Regions from separate parts of the Kushneria konosiri genome, predicted to be linked through region 3. Evidence: predicted binding sites of a transcription regulator. Region 3 holds the regulator's gene; each other region holds the start of a gene.
The links. Region 3 encodes sigma-54, which starts transcription at its own class of promoters, with help from an activator protein. Its sites were predicted from a motif close to TGGCACNNNNNTTGCTNT; they were not measured.

Region 1: a site for sigma-54 is predicted at 3,789-3,806, ahead of glnL (nitrogen regulation protein NR(II)). Genes of this name have one in related genera too.
Region 2: a site for sigma-54 is predicted at 2,105-2,122, ahead of codB (cytosine permease). Genes of this name have one in related genera too.
Region 4: a site for sigma-54 is predicted at 2,944-2,961, ahead of B9G99_RS06750 (NRAMP family divalent metal transporter). Genes of this name have one in related genera too.

What each region holds. Positions count from the first base shown of each region.
Region 1 is NZ_CP021323.1:1,008,857-1,014,393, forward strand. It holds gene B9G99_RS04755 (DcaP family trimeric outer membrane transporter) at 36-1,193, shown strand; gene ntrC (nitrogen regulation protein NR(I)) at 1,264-2,679, opposite strand; gene glnL (nitrogen regulation protein NR(II)) at 2,672-3,757, opposite strand; gene B9G99_RS04770 (DUF4124 domain-containing protein) at 3,937-4,440, opposite strand; gene glnA (glutamate--ammonia ligase) at 4,639-5,537, opposite strand, start outside.
Region 2 is NZ_CP021323.1:1,695,621-1,701,157, reverse strand. It holds gene codA (cytosine deaminase) at 1-786, opposite strand, end outside; gene codB (cytosine permease) at 787-2,064, opposite strand; gene B9G99_RS07895 (nitrate regulatory protein) at 2,270-3,505, shown strand; gene B9G99_RS07890 (MFS transporter) at 3,882-5,252, shown strand; gene cobA (uroporphyrinogen-III C-methyltransferase) at 5,384-5,537, opposite strand, start outside.
Region 3 is NZ_CP021323.1:3,519,883-3,525,419, forward strand. It holds gene B9G99_RS16340 (KdsC family phosphatase) at 1-306, shown strand, start outside; gene lptC (LPS export ABC transporter periplasmic protein LptC) at 339-929, shown strand; gene lptA (lipopolysaccharide transport periplasmic protein LptA) at 971-1,525, shown strand; gene lptB (LPS export ABC transporter ATP-binding protein) at 1,522-2,247, shown strand; gene B9G99_RS16360 (RNA polymerase factor sigma-54) at 2,367-3,788, shown strand; gene hpf (ribosome hibernation-promoting factor, HPF/YfiA family) at 3,932-4,243, shown strand; gene ptsN (PTS IIA-like nitrogen regulatory protein PtsN) at 4,247-4,720, shown strand; gene rapZ (RNase adapter RapZ) at 4,732-5,537, shown strand, end outside.
Region 4 is NZ_CP021323.1:1,440,458-1,445,994, reverse strand. It holds gene B9G99_RS06775 (DUF445 domain-containing protein) at 1-258, shown strand, start outside; gene B9G99_RS06770 (cupin domain-containing protein) at 289-639, opposite strand; gene B9G99_RS17210 (SEC-C metal-binding domain-containing protein) at 905-1,090, opposite strand; gene B9G99_RS06760 (Hsp20 family protein) at 1,472-1,957, shown strand; gene B9G99_RS06755 (GntR family transcriptional regulator) at 2,053-2,727, opposite strand; gene B9G99_RS06750 (NRAMP family divalent metal transporter) at 2,997-4,235, shown strand; gene B9G99_RS06745 (LamB/YcsF family protein) at 4,249-5,019, shown strand; gene B9G99_RS06740 (putative hydro-lyase) at 5,016-5,537, shown strand, end outside.

The sequences.
Region 1 (5,537 bases), 1.1 Mb from region 3:
GCCGCTGTTCGCCCGTTTTCTGGGGAGCCATCATATTGTCATCCAGTGCACCGGCCCTTGCTTTCGATCTAAAGGTCGATGACACCACCGTGTCGCTGTATGGCTATGCAAAACTCGACATCATGCATGACATCGGCGACGTCCGTACCGGTAACAGCGATGGTATGGGAGACAGTGTCAACTTCAACAAAATCGCCGTGGATGGACAGCCTTCCTCTAGCGGTCACTCCAACCTGAGCGCAGGCGAGTCTCGTCTGGGAATTCGCACCACCACACCGACAGAGCAGGGTGACCTGGTGGTTAATCTTGAGGGAGATTTTTTCTTCGGCAATTTGCGGCTGCGCCAGGCCTATGGATCCTGGAACGGCATTACCGCCGGCCAGACCTGGAGCAATTTTCATACGTTCGTTGGCACAACACCGACGCTTGACTTTACGGGTCCTGCAGGACGGGACTCCACCCTGCGTCAGGCGCAGTTGCGCTATTCCATCGGCAATTTTCATATCGCAGTGGAAGATCCAGGCGGGGTAGCCTCGGGAGATTCATTTGATGGCGGATACAATGCCTTCAATGGAGATAGATCCATTGCCGGAACGGATGTTGATCGCAAGGATGGACTGCCGGATTTAACCCTGCGCTATGAATCAAGGTCAGGGCCGGTCCAGTGGGCAACGGCCGCGGTCGTCCGCGAAATTGCCTTTGATGATGGCGGCAACAGTGACTCTGTCCTTGGGTGGGGGATGTTTCTCGCAGGCAGCTATGCCCTTGCTCCTTCAACCAGAATACGCGCTCAGTTGACCGGCGGTGACGGCATCGGCGCCTACATGAAGGTCAATCCTGCTCCTGCGGCTTACCGCATCGGCAATCGTCTCGAAACGCTACCGGCATGGGGCGGCACATTAGGCATTAGCCAGGATATCGGGCCTGGTACGCTCAATGCTTCCTATTCCCGCGTCGAAGCTGACTGGGATGATGCCGAGCGCGACGGCATTTCTCTGGTCAACACAAATAGCGCCAGTGGATTCATCAATGCCTATGACAAGGTGCATGAGCTGATTCATGTCAATTACATGTGGAATCCCATGGAGCGCATTACCTATGGCGTTGAACTCTCGCATGCCATGCGGAAAACCGTAGATGATCGCAGTGGCAGCGTTGATCGTTTGCAGGGCAGCATCATCTACCGCTTCTAGATGACGCCTTGTACACAGCCTGCCCCGGCGTATCAGCGCCGGGGCCTGCAGGGAGTTCACATACAGACCATCAGTCGGCGCTGTCGGCCAGCGCCGGCAGCAATACCTTGAGCTTGCGGGTCAGGGTATTGCGTCCCCAGCCCAGCAGTTCAGCGGCCTCGCCCTTGCGCCCACCGGTGTGCTTCAGTGCCGTCTCGATCAGGATGCGCTCGAAATCCGGAACCGACTCCTCCAGCAGATGCGTATGACCCGCCGCCAGCGCTCGATCGGCCCATTCACGAAAGGCGCTGCGCCAGTCGCCGGAGCCCTCGGTGGGGCCGTCCAGATCACGCAGCTCCGGCGGTAAATCGTCAACGAGCACTTCACGGCTGGACGCCATGACGGTCAGCCAGCGGCAGGTGTTTTCCAGCTGGCGCACGTTGCCTGGCCAGGGCAGGTGCGAAAGATGCTGTTCGGCCGCCTCGGTGAGCACCTTGGGCTCGGCGGAAAGTTCACGGGCCGCCTCGGCCAGAAAGTGGCGCGCGAGTCGCGGGATGTCCTCGCGCCGCTCGGCAAGTCTGGGCAGGTGTACGCGGATCACGTTGAGGCGGTGAAAAAGGTCCTCACGAAAGCGCCCTTCCTCGACCAGCTTTTCGAGATGCTGATGGGTCGCAGCAATGATGCGCACATCCACCCGAACCGGCACATGACCACCCACCCGATAGAACTCGCCATCGGCCAGCACGCGCAACAGTCGCGTCTGGGTTTCGGCCGGCATGTCACCGATCTCGTCGAGAAAGAGCGTGCCGCCATCGGCCTGTTCAAAACGTCCGCGACGCTGGGCGGTAGCCCCGGTAAAGGCGCCCTTTTCGTGACCAAAAAGCTCCGACTCCATGAGATCACGCGGAATGGCGGCCATGTTCAAGGCGATAAAGGGTTGATGGCCCCGTGGACTGTGCTGGTGCAGGGCGCGGGCCACCCGCTCCTTGCCGGTCCCCGACTCGCCGTTGATCATCACGGTGATGTGAGAGTGAGACAGCCGGCCGATGGCACGAAACACCTCCTGCATGGCCGGCGCCTCACCGATGATCTCGGCCTGAATGCCCTCGGGCACGCGAGCCGGTGCCTGACGTTCGCGTGCGTGGGCCACGGCGCGGCGCACCAGTGAGAGCGCATCGTCGACGTCAAAGGGCTTGGGCAGATACTCGAACGCGCCGCCCTGATAGGAGGCCACGGCGCTGTCGAGATCCGAGTGCGCCGTCATGATGATCACCGGCATGTCGGCGTGGCGCTCGCGCACCCGCGCCATCAGATCGAGCCCGTCGACGCCCGGCATGCGAATGTCGGTGAGCAGTACATCAGGAGCCTGACGGTTGATGGCCTCCTCGGCCTGATCAGCTCGCTCAAAGCTTGAGACTTCGATATCAGGCTGGGCAAGCGTACGCTCGAGTACCCAGCGGATGGCGCGATCATCATCCACGATATAGACGCGGGCCGTATCACTCATGGGTGCCTCCCTTCTCTTGTCGGTCTTGTTCGGGTTCGCTGAATCCTTCCAGCGGAATCAGAAGACGAAATTCGGTATGACCGGGGCGACTTTCACATTCGATCAACCCCTGGTGCTGGTGCAGGATCGACTGGGCAATGGACAGCCCCAGTCCGCTGCCTTCGGCGCGACCCGAGATCATTGGATAAAACAGCGACTCTGCCAGCGTTTCGGGGACGCCCGGGCCGTTGTCGATCACGCAGACCTCACACACCAGCCGGTGGCGTTCGGCGCCCAGGGTAAACTGCCGCCTCGCTCGGGTCCGCAGCGTGACCGTCGGCTGCTCGATGGCGTTTTCGTTGAGCGCCTGTACGGCGTTGCGCGTGACGTTGAGCACCGCCTGGATCAGCTGGCCGGCATCCCCCATGATCAATGGCAGGCTGGGGTCGTAATCGCGCACCAGCGCGATGGTGTCGGTCTCGGCCTGCAGCAGGGCACGCACCCGCTCGACCACCTCATGCACGTTAATGGGCCTTTGCTCGACCGGTCGATTGGGCCCCAGCATGCGATCAACCAGATCGCGAAGGCGGTCGGCCTCCTCGATGATGATGCGGGTGAACTCGGTCAGGCTTTCATCGGGCAGGTCACGTTCGAGCAGTTGCGCCGCCCCTCGGATACCCCCCAGCGGGTTCTTGACCTCATGGGCCAGACCCCGGGTCAGGACCTTGACCATCTCCTGGCGGGCAATCAGCGACTCCTCGCGGGAGATGCGCATCAGGCGGTCACGCGGCTCGAACTCCAGCAGCAGCTCGGTTTTCGACAGTGGCGTTGCGGTGTAGTCCACCGTAATGCGCTCCCCGCTCGCCATGACCAGCTGCGTTTCGCGCTGGGTATAGGGGTGTTGAAGCCGCAACGCCTCGAGCAGCATGGCGGCGATACGGCCGTCTTCACCTTCAAGACATTCAAGAGAGGTGCCCTGCACCCGTGAAAGGCTCAGTCCCATCAGGGCTTCCGCAGCCGGATTAAGCCAGCGAACGCTCAATTGCGCGTCCAGCAGCACCACAGCCGTGGTGAGATGTTCCAGCAGGCGTTGATACATGAAGCCCTCGTTAACGTCGTTTCCCTTTGATAGTGCAAAAAGCGCGCCACATATGACGGATGCAGCATATATCGCACCACAAGGGAAAGGTGGGTCAGCGCGCCAGCACGGAAATGGCACATTGATAAGACCGCCCGGACCATGATGCACCTTTGTGGTGCATCAAGACCAGCAGCGGTTCACCGGGAATTGGCAGGCTCGGATTCGGACGTTGATGCGGCCAGTACATCAAGGGTCATGACGTCAGATCGCTGTCGAACAACACCGGCGCTGTCGAGCACTTCAGCCACCAGCGCATGGCGCCCGACCTTGAGCCCCATGGCCATCAATACATGGCTGGATAGCGGTGACTGATGCCGCCGGCCATCAATGATCAGTTGCACTTGATCGCCAGCACGCAGACGCGGAACGATTTCAAGACGCAGGGGAATGCCACGGCGGGCCTGTTCGACGGTTACAGGCGCCGATCGTGGCTTGAGCACAACGCGCTGATAGGAGGTAAAACGAACAGGCGTCGCAGGTTCTGCCCCGGGGCTGTCAGTGCTACTGGAAGGCGACAGCACACGCGGGGCGCGCACTTGCGCCCGCGTACCACCGGGACGGTCGCTCCAGACAATGTTGCCCTGGGCATCTGTATGGCGATAGACCGCGGCATGTGCCTGCGACGGCAAGTCTGCAAGCAACCAACAAACCCCTAGTGTCCACAGCAACAGATAACAGGAACGACCCGGCACGACAGTAATTCCACAGGAGGGAAAGTCCGTCATTATGGCCGGGGAAACTCGATCTCCAGACGATAAAAAGCCCCGTTAAAACGGGGCTTTTCCGTGTGGATACCCACAGGGGGCGGGCATCCTGCCTCAAATCATCAAGGCTGAACCTTAGAGGCTGTAGTACAGGTCGTATTCCATGGGGCTTGGCACCATGCGTACGGCCGTCACATCTTCCATCTTGAGTTCGATGTAGGCTTCGATCATCTCTTCGGTGAATACGCCACCTTCGGTCAGGAAGGCGTGGTCATCCTTGAGCGCCTGCAGGGCTTCTTCGAGGCTCGAAGCGACCGTGGGCACGTTGAGCGCTTCTTCGGCCGGCAGGTCATACAGGTTCTTGTCCAGCGCTTCGCCCGGATGGATCTTGTTACGGATGCCGTCGATGCCGGCCATCAGCAGTGCGGAGAAGGCCAGGTACGGGTTGGCCATCGGGTCAGGGAAGCGGGTTTCGACACGCTTGCCCTTCGGGCTTGCCGTGTAGGGAATACGAATCGAGGCAGAGCGGTTGCGAGCGCTGTAGGCCAGCATGACCGGCGCTTCAAAGCCCGGAACCAGACGCTTGTAGGAGTTGGTCGACGGGTTGGTGAAGGCGTTCAGGGCACGGGCGTGCTTGATGACACCGCCGATGTAATACAGCGCAGTTTCGGACAGACCGGCGTATTCATCGCCTGCGAACATGTTCTCGCCGTCCTTCCAGAAGGACTGGTGAACGTGCATGCCGGAGCCATTGTCGCCAGCCATCGGCTTGGGCATGAAAGTGGCAGTCTTGCCATAGGCATGCGCCACATTGTGGATCACATACTTCATGGTCTGAACTTCGTCGCACTTCTGCACCAGCGTGTTGAACTTCACACCGATTTCGTTCTGACCGGCGTTGGCTACTTCGTGGTGATGCACTTCAACGGTCTGGCCCACGGCTTCCAGCGTGGCGCACATGGCGCTGCGGATGTCATGGAAGGAATCGACCGGGGGCACCGGGAAATAGCCGCCCTTGACGCGCGGACGGTGGC
Region 2 (5,537 bases), 1.8 Mb from region 3:
TTTCTTGAGTAGTCGGAAGAGTTTGGAGCAGTAGGCGTTGTCATAGGAGTGCATTGCCACCGTGTGGCTGGCGGTAACGCGCGAGCCCATATCATTGAATAGCGCTTCACAGGCCAATACTTCGAGAAAACGCGAATTGGGATCGTCGATCTCATCACAGTGCACATCGACCAGACGGTCATATTTCAAGGCCAGCTCGATCACCCGCTTCATCGAGGCCACACCAAGCTCTCGGGTGTATTCGAAATGGGGGATGCCACCTACCACGTCGGCGCCGATCTCCAGCGCCTCCTCCATCAGCTTTTCACCGCCGGGATAAGAGAGCAGACCCTCCTGGGGAAAGGCGACCACCTGAATGTCGATCCTGTCCTTGAGCTCGTCGCGCAATGCGCACAATGTCTTGAGACCGACCAGGCTCGGGTCGCTGGTGTCGGCATGGGTACGCACAAACTGCACGCCGTTATTGATCAACAGGTTAAGTGTCTTGTAAACACGCGTGCGAATGTCCGCCTCGGAGAGCATCGGCTTGCGTTCGCCCCAGCGTTCAATGCCTTCGAACAGCGTGCCGCTCTCGTTCCAGGCAGGTTCGCCGGCGGTCAGCGCGGCGTCCAGATGGATATGAGGTTCGATGAAAGGCGCACAGGCGAGCTTTCCGCCGGCGTCGATGTGTACATCCGTAGCCTCGATGTGGCCCTGCTGGACGTCGATGCCGACGAAGATGCCGTTTTCGATTTTCAGCTCAAAAAGCTCGGAGCGATGACGTAAGCGGGCATTGATGATGTGCATTCAGTGGCTCGCAGAGGGTTTGGCGGGAGTGGAAGGATGATCGGCAGACACCCGGGGGCGAATGCTCAAAAGCAATGCGTAGCTTAGGGCAGCGACCAGTACGCCGACCAGAGGCGGCAGAAGCGGAGAAAAATAGGCCGCCGCTGCGCCTATGGCATAGGCGCCAAGGCCACGACGGTTGAAGTCGGGAAGCGAGGCCTCCGTCAGGGCAGGATAGCGGCCCTGATGCTTGAGCCAGAAATCCGCCATGATGACCCCGCCCATCGGCGGAATGAAGGTACCGAGCAGCACCAGAAACGGAATCAGGTAGTTGTACATGCCGCCTACCGCCAGCACAGTACCGATGGCGGCGCCGATCACGGTGATCGTGCGGCGCCGGTCAGTGCGGAGCAGGTTGCACCCGGCCACTGCGAAGTTGTAGATGGTGTTGTCCTGAGTGGTCCAGATGTTGAGAAAGAGCATCAATACCGCAATGGAGACAAAGCCCTGGGCGATCAGCACATCAACGATGTCTGCCTGCTGGTAAATCATCGCCCCCAGTGCGCCGGTCAGTACCATCAGGCCGTTGCCCACCAAAAAGGCCGCCAGTGTCGCGATCACCGCGATGCGTGGGCTACTGGCGAAGCGGCTCCAGTTTGTAGCCTGGGTGCCACCGCTGATAAAGGTGCCAATGATTAACGTAATGGCCGCGGCCACACTCATGCTCTCGGTGGGAAGCTGCCGAGCAAGACCGGTCGCACCGCCGACATCGACCAGCCCCGTGATCAGGCTCAGCACGATGAAGAGCATCATCGCCGGCACAGCGAAGCGCGAAAGCCAGTCCATGCCGCGGTAGCCGATCATCGCAGTGATACAAAAACCAAACCCAAAAAGCACCATCAGAGGGATCTCCATCCACTCCTGCATCCCTGTGGTGCGTACCAGCACTACGGCGATGGTGGCGGTGCCCCAGGCGTACCAGCCGATCTGGGTGAAGCCGAGGATGAAATCCGAAAGCTTGCTGCCTTTTTCGCCGAAGCAGAAGCGTCCCATGAGCACCGCGTTCAGTCCGCTCTTGCAGGCAATATAGCCAAGAGCGGCAGCGTAGGCGCCCAGCAGCAGGTTGCCCAGCAGCACGATCCATAAAAGCTGACCGATAGGAAAAGCCTGACCCAGCGAGCCACCGGCCCACATGGTCGCAGTGAAGAAGGTAAACCCCAGTAATACGACCGAAGTGGACAACAACCCTTTACGCGCGCTGACAGGTACCTCGCGCAGGGGGTAGTCGGAAGTTTGCATGTTCGAAACCTCGATAGCCGTCATTGAACTGTCAGCACCTCAAGCAATAAGCGGGCCATCCAGGCAGTTTTTGATAAAACTTGTTGCCTGTGCCCCTTCGGCACTACTCCCCCCGATGACGACGCGAGTCGTGCTGGTACACTCGAACAACACCAACAACAAGACCGTCTCGGCCTGATCCAGGTCGAGGCCCGAGGACATGACCGTGACCAGCTCGACCCTTGAGCGGCTGCTGGCGGCCGCCAACGCCTCCGATATCGACCGACTTCATCAGCTGATTGCCCTCTGTGCGCTGGTAGGGCCGCTCAGCCAGCTGGTGCATGCCCTGCAGCGCGAGCGTGGGGCGGCAAGCATCGTGCTGGGCTCGCGCGGTCAACGCTTTATCGAACGCTACCAGGCGCACGCGGATCACAGTCGTCAGGCCGATACTCAGCTGCACGCGGCACTGACCCACTGGATGAGCGCTCGCGATGAGGCATCGCATGAGGCCCGCGCCTATTCTCCCCGCCTGCTCCGGCGTCTGGCCGGGGCGGTGACGGCACTGGATGCGCTCGCGGAGCTGCGCACCCGGGTGGCGGCCCAGCAGGTGAGCGCCGATGAGGCGACCCGTCTCTACAACCGGGCCATCGGCACGCTGCTTTCGGTGGTGTTCGAGGTGGCTGATACCGCCAGCGATGCCGATATCACCCGCGCGCTGGTCAGCCTCTTTCATTTCATTCAGGGCAAGGAGCTGGCCGGACAGGAGCGCGCCTGTGGAGCACTGGGCTTCACCCTGGGGCGTTTCGATGATGCCCACCGCCACACCCTTCAATCGCTGATCGATGCCCAGCAGGACTGCTTCGATACGTTTACCGAGTTCGCCGATGAGACGGCCCGACGCCGGTGGGCCGCGCTCGCCGATCACCCCACGCTGAGCACGCTGGGGCATCTCCGCGCCATGGCGCTTGCCGAGACGGTCCTGCCGGACGATCTCGAGGCACCCGGTGAGCAGTGGTACGCCCTGGCGACCCAGCGCATCGATGCCATGAAGGCCATCGAGGATCAGCTCGTCGAGGCGCTGCACCAGAGCTGTTGCCAGGCGCTTGAGCAGGCCAGCGGTCGTGATCGTATTGATGACGTGACGACCCGGGCAGAGCCGACCACACTGTCGCCCACCCCGGAGGTCGACGCCCCGGCCGCACCGGTCACGGTGCGATACTTCGACCGCTCCCTGCTGGAACTGGTCCAGACCCAGAATCACCGGCTTCAGCAGTTAAGCGATGAACTGGCTCACACCCGCAAAACCCTGCGCGAGCGCAAGCTGATCGAGCGCGCCAAGGGCCTGCTCATGGCGCAGCAGCATATCGATGAAGACAGCGCCTATCGCCTGATGCGCAAGGCCGCAATGGATCAGAGCCAGCCGCTGGTCTCGATTGCCCGGGCGATGATCGACTGCACCTAATGCCAGGTCGGCGCCGCTTCGGTGCATCACGCATCACCGGTGCACCGCCAGGGTCCCTGACGCCCCCCTGCCCACCGCCCTGCAAGGGGCCCATCACGCTCTGCTTCGTAGTAGTGTCCTGAAATGTCGGCATTCTTTTGATTCTGGCCTCACATCTGCTTGAGGTGACATGCCCCGAGCCAAAGGCGGTTCGAACGGGCAATGCCACCAGGCCCTTGCCCCTTCCCTGACAAGACATGACACGTTGCGCCCTCGGGCCTGCGTGTATCGGACAACGGCGTCCACCCACCTTCCTGCAACACGGGAAGGTCGGTGGGCGCCGTTGTCGTTTGTAAGGCCATGTCCCTTGAGTGTCGTCAACCACGGAGAACGAGTGATGGACATCCGTAACAAAGCCAACAGGATACGGTTACTGACCTTTTCGACCCCACAGATGCGCGCCTTCCATCTATCGTGGTTTGCCTTCCACGTGTGCTTTTTCGGCTGGTTCGGTATCGCCCCGCTGATGGCCGTGGTCCGTGATGACCTGGGACTGACCAAGACCCAGATCGGCAACACCATCATCGCCTCGGTCGCCATCACCATCGTGGTGCGGCTGCTCATCGGCCTGCTGTGTGACCGCATCGGGCCACGCAAGGCTTATACCTGGCTTTTGTGCCTGGGCTCACTGCCGGTCATGCTGATCGGTCTGGCCGACAGCTTTGAAACCTTTTTGATGGCGCGACTGGCCATCGGCGCCATCGGGGCATCGTTTGTGATTACCCAGTACCACTCCACGATCATGTTCGCGCCCAACGTGGTCGGCACCGCCAACGCCACCACGGCCGGCTGGGGCAATCTGGGGGGCGGCACCACCCAGATTCTGATGCCGCTGGTGTTCTCGGGCGTTTTGATGCTCGGGGTCAGCGAAACGCTGGGCTGGCGACTGGCCATGGTCGTGCCGGGCATCGTGCTGTTTCTGACCGGCATCGCCTATTACCGGCTGACGCAGGACGCACCGAACGGCAACTTTGATGAGCTGCGCGCCCGCGGCGAGCTGCCTGAAGCCACTCGGGAACATGGGGCTTTCCAGAGCTTTGCCGCCGCCGCAAAGGACATCCGCGTCTGGGCGCTGTTTCTGGTCTATGCCGCCTGCTTCGGGGTCGAGCTGACCATCAACAACATCGCCGCCATCTACTTTTTTGACACCTTCTCGCTGAATCTGGCCACCGCCGGTCTGATTGCGGGGCTGTTCGGGATGATGAACCTGTTCGCCCGAACGCTGGGCGGGGTCTTTTCGGATCTGTTTGCCCGCAAGAGCGGGCTCAAGGGCCGGGTCCGCTGGCTGTTTCTGGCCATGCTGTGTGAAGGCATTGCCCTGATCGGCTTTGCGCACATGGAGGTGCTGGCACTGGCCATCGGCATCATGCTGGTGTTCAGCCTGTTCGTGCAGATGGCCGAAGGCGCTACCTTTGGCGTGGTGCCGTTTATCAATAAAAAGGCGCTGGGCGCCGTGGCCGGCATCGTGGGGGCCGGGGGCAACGCTGGCGCTGTCGCCGCAGGCTTTCTGTTTCGAAGCGAGGCGCTGACCTATCAGGAAGGGCTATTCTATCTCGGCGTGGCGGTGGTGGTGATCTCGCTGGCCGCGCTGGCCGTACGCTTCACCCCCGAGGTAGAAGCCGAAGAGGAAGCCGCCTATCGCGAGGCCGCCGGTGCCGAGGATGACACCGGCCGCGCGTCGGTACGCGACGCACATCAGGCCTCCTGATCGATCAGGCCAGTGCTCGCGCAGCACTGGCCTGGCGTCCATAACTCACTCGACTCAAAAGAAAAAAACAAAACGCCGTCACTCATGTGACGGCGTTTTTTCATATCGATGACCCTGTCCGTCAGGCCCTGTCAGGAGAGAGGTGCTTCCCCGGCCAGCGCGTGACGATCGGCATTGGCCTCTTCACGGTACAGCGTGACCACACTGCCCACCACGATCAGGCAGGGCGACGGCATCGGCGCTGCCTCAAGCAGGGCAGGCAGGGTGGCCAGCGTTCCCACGCGG
Region 3 (5,537 bases):
CTGGGTATTCGCCACGTCATTCAGGGCCGTGATGACAAGCAGGTCGCCCTGAAAACCCTGATGGCAGAACTGGAACTTCAGGCTGACGAGGTCTGTTACTGCGGCGATGACCTGCCTGATCTGGGGGCCATCGTGTATGCAGGTCTGGGGGTAACGGTATCAGATGCCCCGGACTATATTCGTCAGCGAGCCGATCTGGTGACCCAAACGCCGGGAGGACATGGTGCAGTGCGTGAGCTCTGTGAATGGCTCCTTAACGCGCGGGGCGTCTGGCAGGATATCATTGATGCTCATGAGCGGCTCTGAGGCTGCATCGCTTATTCCGACAGGACGTGCATATGGCTTTTAGAGACAGACTTCCTTCCAAACGCACACGGGCACGCCTTGGCATTCTGGTGCTGGTACTGGCACTTGGAGGCGTACTGACACTGATCGACCAGCGAAATACCCTGATGTCTCCCGGCCCGGCACCGGAAAGCGAACAGGGGGTTCCGGATTATTATCTCGAAGGGGTCACCTACACCCGTTTCGATGACCAGGGCCGCATCTCACAGACCATGGAAAGCCCGCGCGTATCCCATACGCCTGCCGACGATGTGACCCGGGCGGTTACTCCGCACTTCACCCTGCTGGGCGATGATGGCCATCGCTGGACAGCGGATGGTGAGCGCGCCACGCTCGGCCCCAATGCCAACACGTTCGAACTGAGCGGAGATGCCGTACTGCGTCAGCCGGCAGACAATTGGCAACTTGAAACGGATGTGCTGCATTATGATGTACCATCTCGGCATGCCTGGAGCGACAGCGGCGCCGTATTCACTCAAAACGAACAGCGTACCCGGGGCGACCGTTTCAATGGCTGGGTCAACGAGGATCGCATGACGCTTGAGGGCAATGTGCAGGGTTTTCACCCCCCCATTCGCCGGTAATCGTCTTCTTTTTTACACATGAATGATGACAAGGATCTCCCATGACGCGCCCTCTGCTGCTGTGTACTTCTGCCCTGCTACTGGCAATGCTCGGCCAGCAGGCCATGGCTCTGGAAAGCGATCGCCAGAAACCCATCAATATCGGCGCTGATGCCCTCAACATCGATAACCGTGCCGGCACGGCCGTCTACACCGGGACAGTCGAAGTCGATCAGGGCACCATGAAGCTGCGCTCCAATCGCGTCGAGCTCAAGCGCGCCCAGAGCGGCGGCCTTTCGAGCCTGACCGCCAAAGGCGGTGATGGTGGGCGTGCCTATATCGAACAGCAGCCGGCACCCAATGATCCATTGGCCAAGGGATGGGGTAACACCATCATCTATCACGCCGGAGAGCGGCGTGTCGAACTGATCGGCAACGCCGAGCTGCATCAAAATGGTGACACCTTTAACGGCGGCTACGTGGAGTATTTCCTCGACTCCCGCCAGGTCAACGCTCGTGGCAACCAGAGCGCGAAGAGCAACAGCTCTGAAGGCAGCTCGGGCGGACGCGTTCGCATGCAACTGACGCCTGAAGACCAACAGGGCAGCAGCCAATGAAAACCCTTCACGCAGCCCATCTGGCCAAAAGCTTCAAGGGGCGCCGTGTCGTTCAGGACATCAGCCTGTCAATTCGGCAGGGAGAGATCGTGGGGCTTTTGGGCCCCAATGGTGCCGGCAAGACCACTTCGTTTTACATGATCGTTGGCCTGATCCAGGCCGACGCCGGTCATGTCGCCATCGATGATCTCGATCTCAGCCGCCAGCCGATGCACAAGCGTGCCCACGCCGGCATCAGCTACCTGCCTCAGGAAGCCTCGATCTTTCGCAAGCTGTCCGTAGCCGACAACATCATGGCCATCCTTGAAACACGCAAGGATCTGGATCGCTCACAGCGGCGCGAACGACTCAACCAGCTGCTTGAAGAATTCAGCATCAGCCATATCAGGGACAACATGGGCATGAGCCTGTCCGGTGGCGAGCGACGGCGTGTCGAGATTGCTCGTGCACTGGCCATCGAACCGGCCTTCATCCTGCTTGATGAGCCCTTTGCCGGCGTTGATCCCATTTCGGTTGGCGAAATCAAGGGCATCATCCGCCAGCTTCGCACCCGTGGCATTGGTGTTCTGATCACCGACCATAACGTTCGTGAAACGCTGGATATCTGTGATAACGCCTACATCGTCGGCAGCGGCCTGATCATTGCCGAAGGCGATGCCAATGCCGTGCTGAACAACCAGCACGTACGCGACGTTTATCTGGGTCACGAGTTTCGTCTTTAACCCCGAAGACTTGCCAATCGGTGGCATGATAATTGCAGCTTTAAACGCCTTGAGCACTTGCAAGGGGGCCGCGGACTGGATAGCGTGACATCACACGTTGGCGACCGGGCTTTACGAACATGATGAAACCCGCCTTACAGCTGCGCACGGGCACTCATCTCACCATGACGCCCCAGCTGCAGCAGGCCATCCATCTGCTGCAGCTCTCTACGCTGGATCTGCAGCAGGAACTCCAGATGGCGCTGGAAAGCAACCCGCTACTGGATATTGAAGAGGACCAGCCCCTCGACCTCGAGTTGCCGGAAACACCGCCCTCTCAGGAGGAATGGTCCAGTGACATTCCGGAAGAGTTGCCCCTGGATGCCCGCTGGGACGATGTCTATACCAACGGCAGCGCTTCCTCGAGCGCTGCAGATGACAGCTGGAGCATCGAACACAACGCCGTAGCCATCGATCTGACCTCGCATCTTCGTGAGCAGATTCTGCTGATGGACATGACCCCGCGGGAACAATTGATCACCGATACCCTGCTGGATGCCCTCGAACCCAGTGGCTATCTCGGTGTAGATCTTGAAGATCTTGGCAAGGGGCTTCGCCAGCAGGGGCTCGGTAATCTAAAACAGTCCGAACTGGAGCACATGCTTGCGCGGCTTCAACAGTGCGAACCGACCGGTGTATTTGCACGAGATCTGCGTGAATGCCTTTTGCTACAACTTGACCAACTCCCGGGCGACACCCCCTGGCTTGCCCAGACCCGACGCATGGTGCGCCAGTTTCTCGAACCGCTGGGACAAAATGATCGTCGTTTGCTCAAGCGCCGCCTGAGTCTTGATGATGACGCACTCGATGAAGTGATTCACACCATCCGGTCACTTAATCCAAGACCGGGTCGCGAGTTTGAATCCGTGGATCAACACCTCGTCATCCCGGATCTGGTGCTGCGCTACCACGCACGTCATGGCTGGCAGGTCGAGCTCAACCAGGAGGCCCTGCCAAAGCTTCGTATTCAGCCCGACTACGCAGCCCTTGTGCGGCGCGCCGACAAAAGTGAAGACAACACCTTTCTCAAACAACATCTTCAGGAAGCACGCTGGCTGCTCAAGAGCCTGTCGAGTCGCAATGAGACCCTCTTGCGGGTAGGACAGGAAATCATGACCCGACAGGCAGGGTTCATCGAACATGGCGATGAAGCCCTGAAACCCATGATTCTCGCTGATATTGCTCAGGCCGTGGACATGCACGAGTCAACCATCTCCAGGGTGACCACTCGCAAATATATCCACACGCCGCGCGGCATCATGGAGCTCAAGTATTTCTTCTCAAGCCATGTCGGTCAGGAAGGCGATGCCCATGCCAGCACGGCCATTCGCGCCCGAATCCGCAAGTTCATAGAAGAAGAGGCACCACGACGCCCGCTGTCTGATGCTCGTCTGGTGCAACTTCTGGCTGATAACGGCATCGTTGTTGCCCGGCGTACTGTCGCAAAATACCGTGAGGCCATGGGCATTCCCTCTTCCAGCGATCGCAAGCGTCTGGCCTGAATGGCATGAAAAGAGACAACAACATCATTCAGGGTTTGCGCTGACGGGAAAAGCGTTACAATCTGAGAGTAGCCGGAAGAGGCTTGCAGGTCCGGCGGTCCATGTGGACAACCGGTTATCCGTTTCGATTCAGGGAGCATGCCATGCAGGTAAACATTACCGGGCACCACGTCGAATTGACCGATGCACTGCGCGAGCACGTCAATCAGAAGCTTGCCAAGCTGGAACGTCACTATGACAACATCACCAATGTTCAGGTGACACTGTCTATTGAAAAGGAGCGCCAGCAGGCCGCGGCCACGTTGCATGCCGCAGGTGCCGAACTTCATGCTCAGGCCGAGCAGGAAGATCTCTATGTTGCCATTGATGCCTTGACAGAGAAGCTTGATCGCCAGCTGCTCAAGCACAAGGAGAAAACACAGGCCCGCTCCCAGGGCAACGGCAAATACCTGTAACCCATGACACTTGACCAGATACTCCCCTCCGACCGAATCCTGTTTGATGTGGAAGGGGGCAGCAAGAAGCGCGTGCTGGAATTTTTCAGCGGGTTCATCTCACAAAACATTCCCAGTCTCGACAGCCAGGAAGTCTTTTCCCGTCTGATCAGCAGGGAGCGTCTGGGGAGTACCGGTGTGGGGAATGGCGTGGCCATTCCCCATGCACGCAATTCACACTGCCGCCAGCCGCTGGCCGGATTCATGCGCCTACAGCAGGCGGTGGATTTTGATGCCATCGACGGTGAGCCCGTCGATCTGCTTTTCGTGCTGCTGGTCCCTGAAGCAGCCGAAGACACGCATCTTTCCCTGCTGGCGCAGATTGCTGAAGTCATGAACGCCGCCGAAACCCGGCATGCCCTGCGCAATGCCCATGATGAGCAGGAACTTCATGACATTCTGATGCAGGCCATCAGTCAACTTTCAACGAGAGTATAAGCAGCATGGCCATGGAACTTGTTATCGTCAGTGGACGCTCCGGTTCCGGCAAGTCCATCGCGCTTCAGGCGCTGGAAGATCAGGGCTTTTATGCCATCGACAATCTACCTGCGATGCTTCTGTCTTCCCTGATCGATGAACTCGAAGCCGGCAGCCCGCACAGAAACCGCGTTGCTGTCAGCATTGATGCCCGCAACCTGCCCAGCGAACTGGAGCGCTTTCCGGAACATCTGGAGGCCCTTTCCACGCGCGGCATTCATTGCCGGGTGGTCTACCTTACGGCAGATTCCCGTGTGCTTCTGGAGCGCTATGCGGCCACACGACGTCGTCACCCTCTGACGCGCGAAACACAGATGACGCTGGCCGAGGCGATCGAAGCCGAACATCAGTTTCTCTCCCCGCTTCGCCATACGGCAGATCTGGTCATCGACACCTCGAGTCAGTCAGTGCATGACCTGAGACGCCGCGTGGCCGAACAGGTGGCACATCATGACATCAATGATCTGACGCTGACCTTTGAATCCTTTGGCTTCAAGCGTGGTGTGCCACTTGATGCCGATATGGTGTTTGATGTGCGCTGCCTGCCCAATCCTTACTGGGACCCACGCTATCGCACCCAGACAGGCCAGGACGATGATGTTATCGCCTTTCTTGAAGCCCATGACGAGGTCAGGGCAATGTTTGGCGACATTTGCCAGTGGCTCGAGCGCTGGTTGCCCTCCTACCTGGCCAGCCATCGCAGCTATCTGACCGTCGCCATCGGCTGCACCGGTGGCCAGCATCGTTCGGTGTATCTGGCAGAACAACTCGGCGAGCA
Region 4 (5,537 bases), 1.5 Mb from region 3:
GAGCATGATGCTCCGGCGCGCGAGTGGCTCAACGAACAGGCCGTGACGCTTTTACCGGCACTGGTGGAGCGCAACGGGCCGCGCATCGATGCCTACATCCAGCGTTATCTGGACAGCCTCGACAGCGACGAGATCGTCGACCAGATCGAGAAAAATGTCGGCAACGATCTGCAGTTCATCCGCATCAATGGCACCCTGGTCGGTGGGCTGATCGGGCTGGCCATTCATGCCGTAACGCAGCTGGTGCTGGCACTGTAACGCCACATCACCAGCCGCGTTGCCATCGGGTCACTCCAGAGTGACAAACACCGAGCGGCGCGGCTGGCCATCGACCGCGCGGCTGATGTGACCACGCCCGGTGGTGTCCTCGCACAGCAGGATATCACCGGTGCTCAAACGCCTTGTTTCGCCGCTGCCCACGGTGATGTCCACGCTGCCATCGAGCATCAGGATGTACTGTCGCTGCGGTGCGTTGTGCCAGTCGTAGTCATAGTCGGGCGCGGTCTCCCTGAAAATGAGACCGGTGGCCGCAATGGGGCTCGACAGTCTGCCAATGTCGGCATCCCCGCCCACCTCGATCTCCAGATCCTCAAAGTGGGACTCGCCGTCGTCACCGGAATACAGTCTCGTTACATGCACCGGGCACACTCCTTCACATTATTGGAGTCGTCATGGTGCGCTCTTGTGTCGAATCGGCCTGTGCCGTTCATGCTCGACGCCCGGCAACACATGAACGCTTAAGCATCGATGCAGGAAAGTGATCGTGGTCACCGGTGTGTTTCACGTGAAACATTCAGCCTTGCTTGCCCGCATGCAGGCGAAGATATCTTCGTTGTTCCACGTCTGTCTCAAAGGACACCGGCGCCTGAAGGCGCCGGTGTGGTCATGACATGACTGGCAGGGCCTAGCCGCCGTGGCATTTCTTGAACTTCTTCCCGCTGCCACAGGGGCAGGGGTCGTTACGCCCAACATCCTTCAGGGCGTTGCGTGCGGGCTTTTGCACACCGTGGTTGCAGTTGGGTCCATGAACATGGTCATGATGATCGTGATCGTGGCGGCAGTTCGGGCCGTGGACGTGGGGCTGGTTCATGTCGTGGTTTCCGGTGGGCGTGATGACGTGATTATCGACGCTGGGCGACAAAAGGGAAGCCTTGATCAGAGACCAGGGTGACCGCCCTCAAAAACCTGTGCCGAGCGCCCTGCCCCGATGACAAATTTTTTCGCATGACCCATTGAAACCCTGAAAACCGACCCTATCCTGCCTGACAGTGGCGCAGGAGCGGGGCTTGAGAATATTTTTTCAGAACAGAACTTGAAACGCCGTCAGGCGCCACTATTTAACATAATGTCGCGCAGACAGGCTCGATCGGAGCTGTCCTCGCACCTTGCAGATGCCGCCAGAGCGGGCCTGCGAGTCCTTGTTCACGGTAGTGACGAACTTTGCTGTCCATCAGGAGGTTTTATGAACGCCATGACCCTTTCACCCCTTTTTCGTCGCAGCATCGGCTTTGATCGCTTGAACGACCTGTTTGAACAGGCCATTCATAACGACGCGCCCAGCTACCCGCCCTACAACGTCGAAAAGCACGGCGACAACGATTACCGCATCGCGGTGGCCACGGCCGGATTTGCCGAGAAAGAGCTCGACATCAACGTCGAAAATCGCGTGCTGACCATTACCGGCGGCCACGCGAACAGCAACGGCGATGAAGCATCGGTCACCTATCTGCATCGCGGCATTTCCAGACGCGCGTTCCGGCTCTCCTTCCGGCTGGATGAGAACATCGAAGTCCAGGGCGCCCGACTCGAAAACGGTCTTTTGATCGTGGATCTGCTGCGCGTGGTCCCCGAACAGCAGCGCGCCCGTCAGATTCCCATTCAGTCAGGCCAGCGAGCGCTGACCGACCGCTCGAATCAGGCCTCTCACGTCGAAGCGACAGAGCACGCCAGTGCCTGAGGCGATCGATACGCTCAATGAGGCACACCTCGCCTCATGAAAAAGGGCCCCGCCAGCGATGGCGGGGCCCTTGTCCCATGCCGCTCGGAAAATCCCTATCCTGATGAGGCAGCCTGACGCTCCCAGGCCGCCAGCACAATGCGCTCGGACTGGGCCAGATACTGCTCCAGCAGGGCCACGGCCGCGCGGGTATCGCCGCCTTCAAAGGTCTCCAGCACCTGCTGATTCATCTCGACATAGGGGCCGTGCAGCCACTCCTTGTCGGCCATCAGCCCGAAGGCAAGACGCAGCTCGGCCAGCACCTGGCGAAAAAAGCCATTGAGCCGGGCGCTATCGGCCAGCGCCACAATCGCGCCGTGAAAGGCCATGTTGGCCGTGCCCACCGCCAGCCAGTCGCTGCGTTCGCCGTGCGCTTGCCCCGCCTCCACGGCCGCGCGCATGTCCTTGACTGCCGGATGGCTGGGCCAGGCCTCGCTCAGCGCGCGGCACTCGATAAAGCGCCGCAGACGATAGATCTCGACGATGGAGGCCGCATCGGGACGGGTCACGAATACGCCGCGATGGGGCTGATGGATGACCAGTCCTTCATGGGCGAGCGTGCGAAAGGCCTCCCGGAGCGTATTGCGCGATACCCCCAGTCGCTCGCACAGCGCGACCTCCGAAAGTCTCTGTCCGGGGGCGAAGGCCCCTTCGACCAGCAGGCGACGAATATCCGCCGTCACGGTCTCTCCCAGCGATGGATTCCTGGCTTCCAGGCCCTGCTTTTTCATTAAACGCAATTCCGGTCATGACGTTGGCTCAATGCGCCCAGTGTTCCCGATAAAGGGGCCTGTCGACAAGCGCACGCCGTGCACCAAAAGGGCGCCGGGGGCCGGTGGAGCGCCCTTCAATGAAACACAAGTCGAATACCCAGCAACTATCGACGGGTTTATTGTTGAACAATCGGCACGGACAACACCTACAAAATCCGGTCGTTCAGTCCATTGTGGCACGCCAATTGCTGGCAAAGCCTGTCCCCTTCCCACTCGGAGTTCTGGAAATGGCAGCTATCCCTGACGTCGGCTTCGCTCGATCCCGACGCGCCTCACTGATCGGCGCCGTCTTTTTGATGGCCACCTCGGCCATCGGCCCCGGTTTCATTACCCAGACGGCCACCTTTACCGCCACGATGGGCGCTGCCTTTGCCTTCGGCATTCTGGCCTCGATCCTCATCGACCTGGTGGTACAGCTCAATATCTGGCGCGTGGTCACCGTCACTGGCATGCGTGCGCCTGAAGTGGCCAACGCCGCCCTCCCCGGTAGCGGTTATCTACTGGCGATTTTGATCATTGTCGGCGGGCTGACCTTCAATGTCGGCAACATCGCCGGCGCCGGTCTGGGGCTCAATGCCCTGATGGGGCTGGACACCACCTGGGGCGGGCTGATCAGCGCCGTGATTGCCGCCGGCATCTTCTCCTCAAAACGCGCAGGCATTGCCATCGACCGCATCATCATCGTGCTGGGGGTTGTGATGATGGCGATGACCATCTTCGTTGCCATCGCCTCCAACCCGCCGGTAGGCGAGGCACTGCGCCAGACCGTGATGCCCGACACGATCAACTTTGCCACCATCACCACCATCGTGGGCGGCACCGTGGGCGGCTATATCACCTATGCCGGCGCTCACCGTCTGCTGGACCGTGGTCTGGGCGGCGTCGACAACGTCGATACCGTCTCGAAAGCGGCCCTGCGCGGCATTCTGGTGACCGGCGTCATGCGCTATATCCTGTTTCTGGCCATTCTCGGCGTGGTCGCCAGCGGTGTGGTCATCGACGTCTCCAGCCAGAGCGCCAACCCGGCCGCCCAGGCCTTCCAGGCCGCCGCAGGCGAAATGGGTCTGCGCGCCTTCGGCCTGATCCTGTGGGCGGCCGGCATTACCAGCATCATCGGCGCGGCCTACACCTCCATGAGCTTTCTGAGTGCCTTTCGACCCGGCATCAGCGAGGGGGTGCGCAACCGCGCCACGCTGGTCTTTATCGCCATTTCGCTGATCGCCTTTGTGTCGATCGGCACCCCACCCGCCGCGCTTCTGGTCTTCGTGGGCGGTTTCAACGGGCTGATTTTGCCGGTGGGACTGACGCTGTTCATCTATGTGGCCTGGCAAAGGGCCGATCTGATGCACGGTCATCGTTATCCGCGCTGGCTGCTGGTCGCAGGCGCCGTGGTGTGCGCGCTGACCTGGTACATGGGCTTTAACGCCATCGGTCCGATCTTTGCCTTTTTGACACCGTCTGCTTGAACAGGAGCCTTCCATGTCCTTTATCGATTTAAACAGCGATCTGGGTGAAAGCTTCGGCCAGTGGCACATGGGCGATGACGCCACCATGCTCGGCCTCGTCACCAGCGCCAACGTCGCCTGCGGCTTTCATGCCGGCGACCCGAGCGGCATCCTGCGTACGCTCACCTCGGCTGCCAAACACGGCGTCAGCGTCGGCGCTCACGTCAGCTATCCGGATCTGGTGGGGTTTGGCCGCCGCAACATGGACATTGCCAGCGATGAACTGCGCGCCGACGTGATCTATCAGATTGGCGCACTCAAGGGGCTGGCCCATGCAGCCGGCACCGAGGTGCGCTACGTCAAGCCACACGGCGCGCTCTATAACACCATCGCTCGGGACGAACGTCAGGCGCGTGCCGTGATCGAGGCCATCAAGGCCATCGATGATCAGCTGGTGCTGGTCGCACTGGCCGGCGCTCCACTGCTTGACTGGGCCCGTGAGGCGGGACTGAACGTTGCGGCTGAAGCCTTCGCCGATCGCGCCTACCAGAGTGATGGCAGCCTGGTCTCGCGGCGCGAGGCAGGAGCAGTGCTCCATGACGGCGATCAGGTCGCCGAACGCATGCTCAGGCTGGTGCGCGAGGGGGTGATCGAGACCATCGACGGCAAGGACCTGGTGCTTGCCGCCGACTCCATCTGCGTGCACGGCGATAGCCCCGGTGCGGTGGCGCTGGCCGAAGCGGTACGCCGTCGCCTGACCGACAGCGGCGTCGAGCTGAAGGCCTTTGCCGGAGCCCGCCCATGAGCATAAACATCCATCCGTCACTGGCCGACGCTCGCCAGGCGCGCGAACGCTTTCGCGCCGGCGAGTGCCGCCCCACGGCCGGTCTTGCCCCGGGCATGACCCAGGCCAACCTGATCGCCCTGCCGCGTGACTGGGCGTGGGACTTTCTGCTCTATGCCCAGCGCAACCCGCAGGCCTGTCCGGTGCTGGAGGTTACCGAGCCCGGCGACTGGCATAGCGGGCTTGCCGAAGGGGCAGACCTGCGCACTGACCTGCCGCGCTACCGGCTCTGGCGCGACGGCGTGCTCGCCGAAGACCTCCATGAGGCCAGTGCCTGCTGGAAGGAACATCCGGATCTGGTCACCTTTCTGATCGGCTGCAGTTTCACCTTTGAAAACGCCCTGCTTGAGGCCGGCATCGAGGTGCGCCACATCACCGACAACACCAACGTGCCGATGTATCGAACGACCCTGCCCTGTCGTCCGGCAGGGCGGCTGCAGGGAGAAGTGGTGGTCTCGATGCGCCCGCTGCCGGCAGCC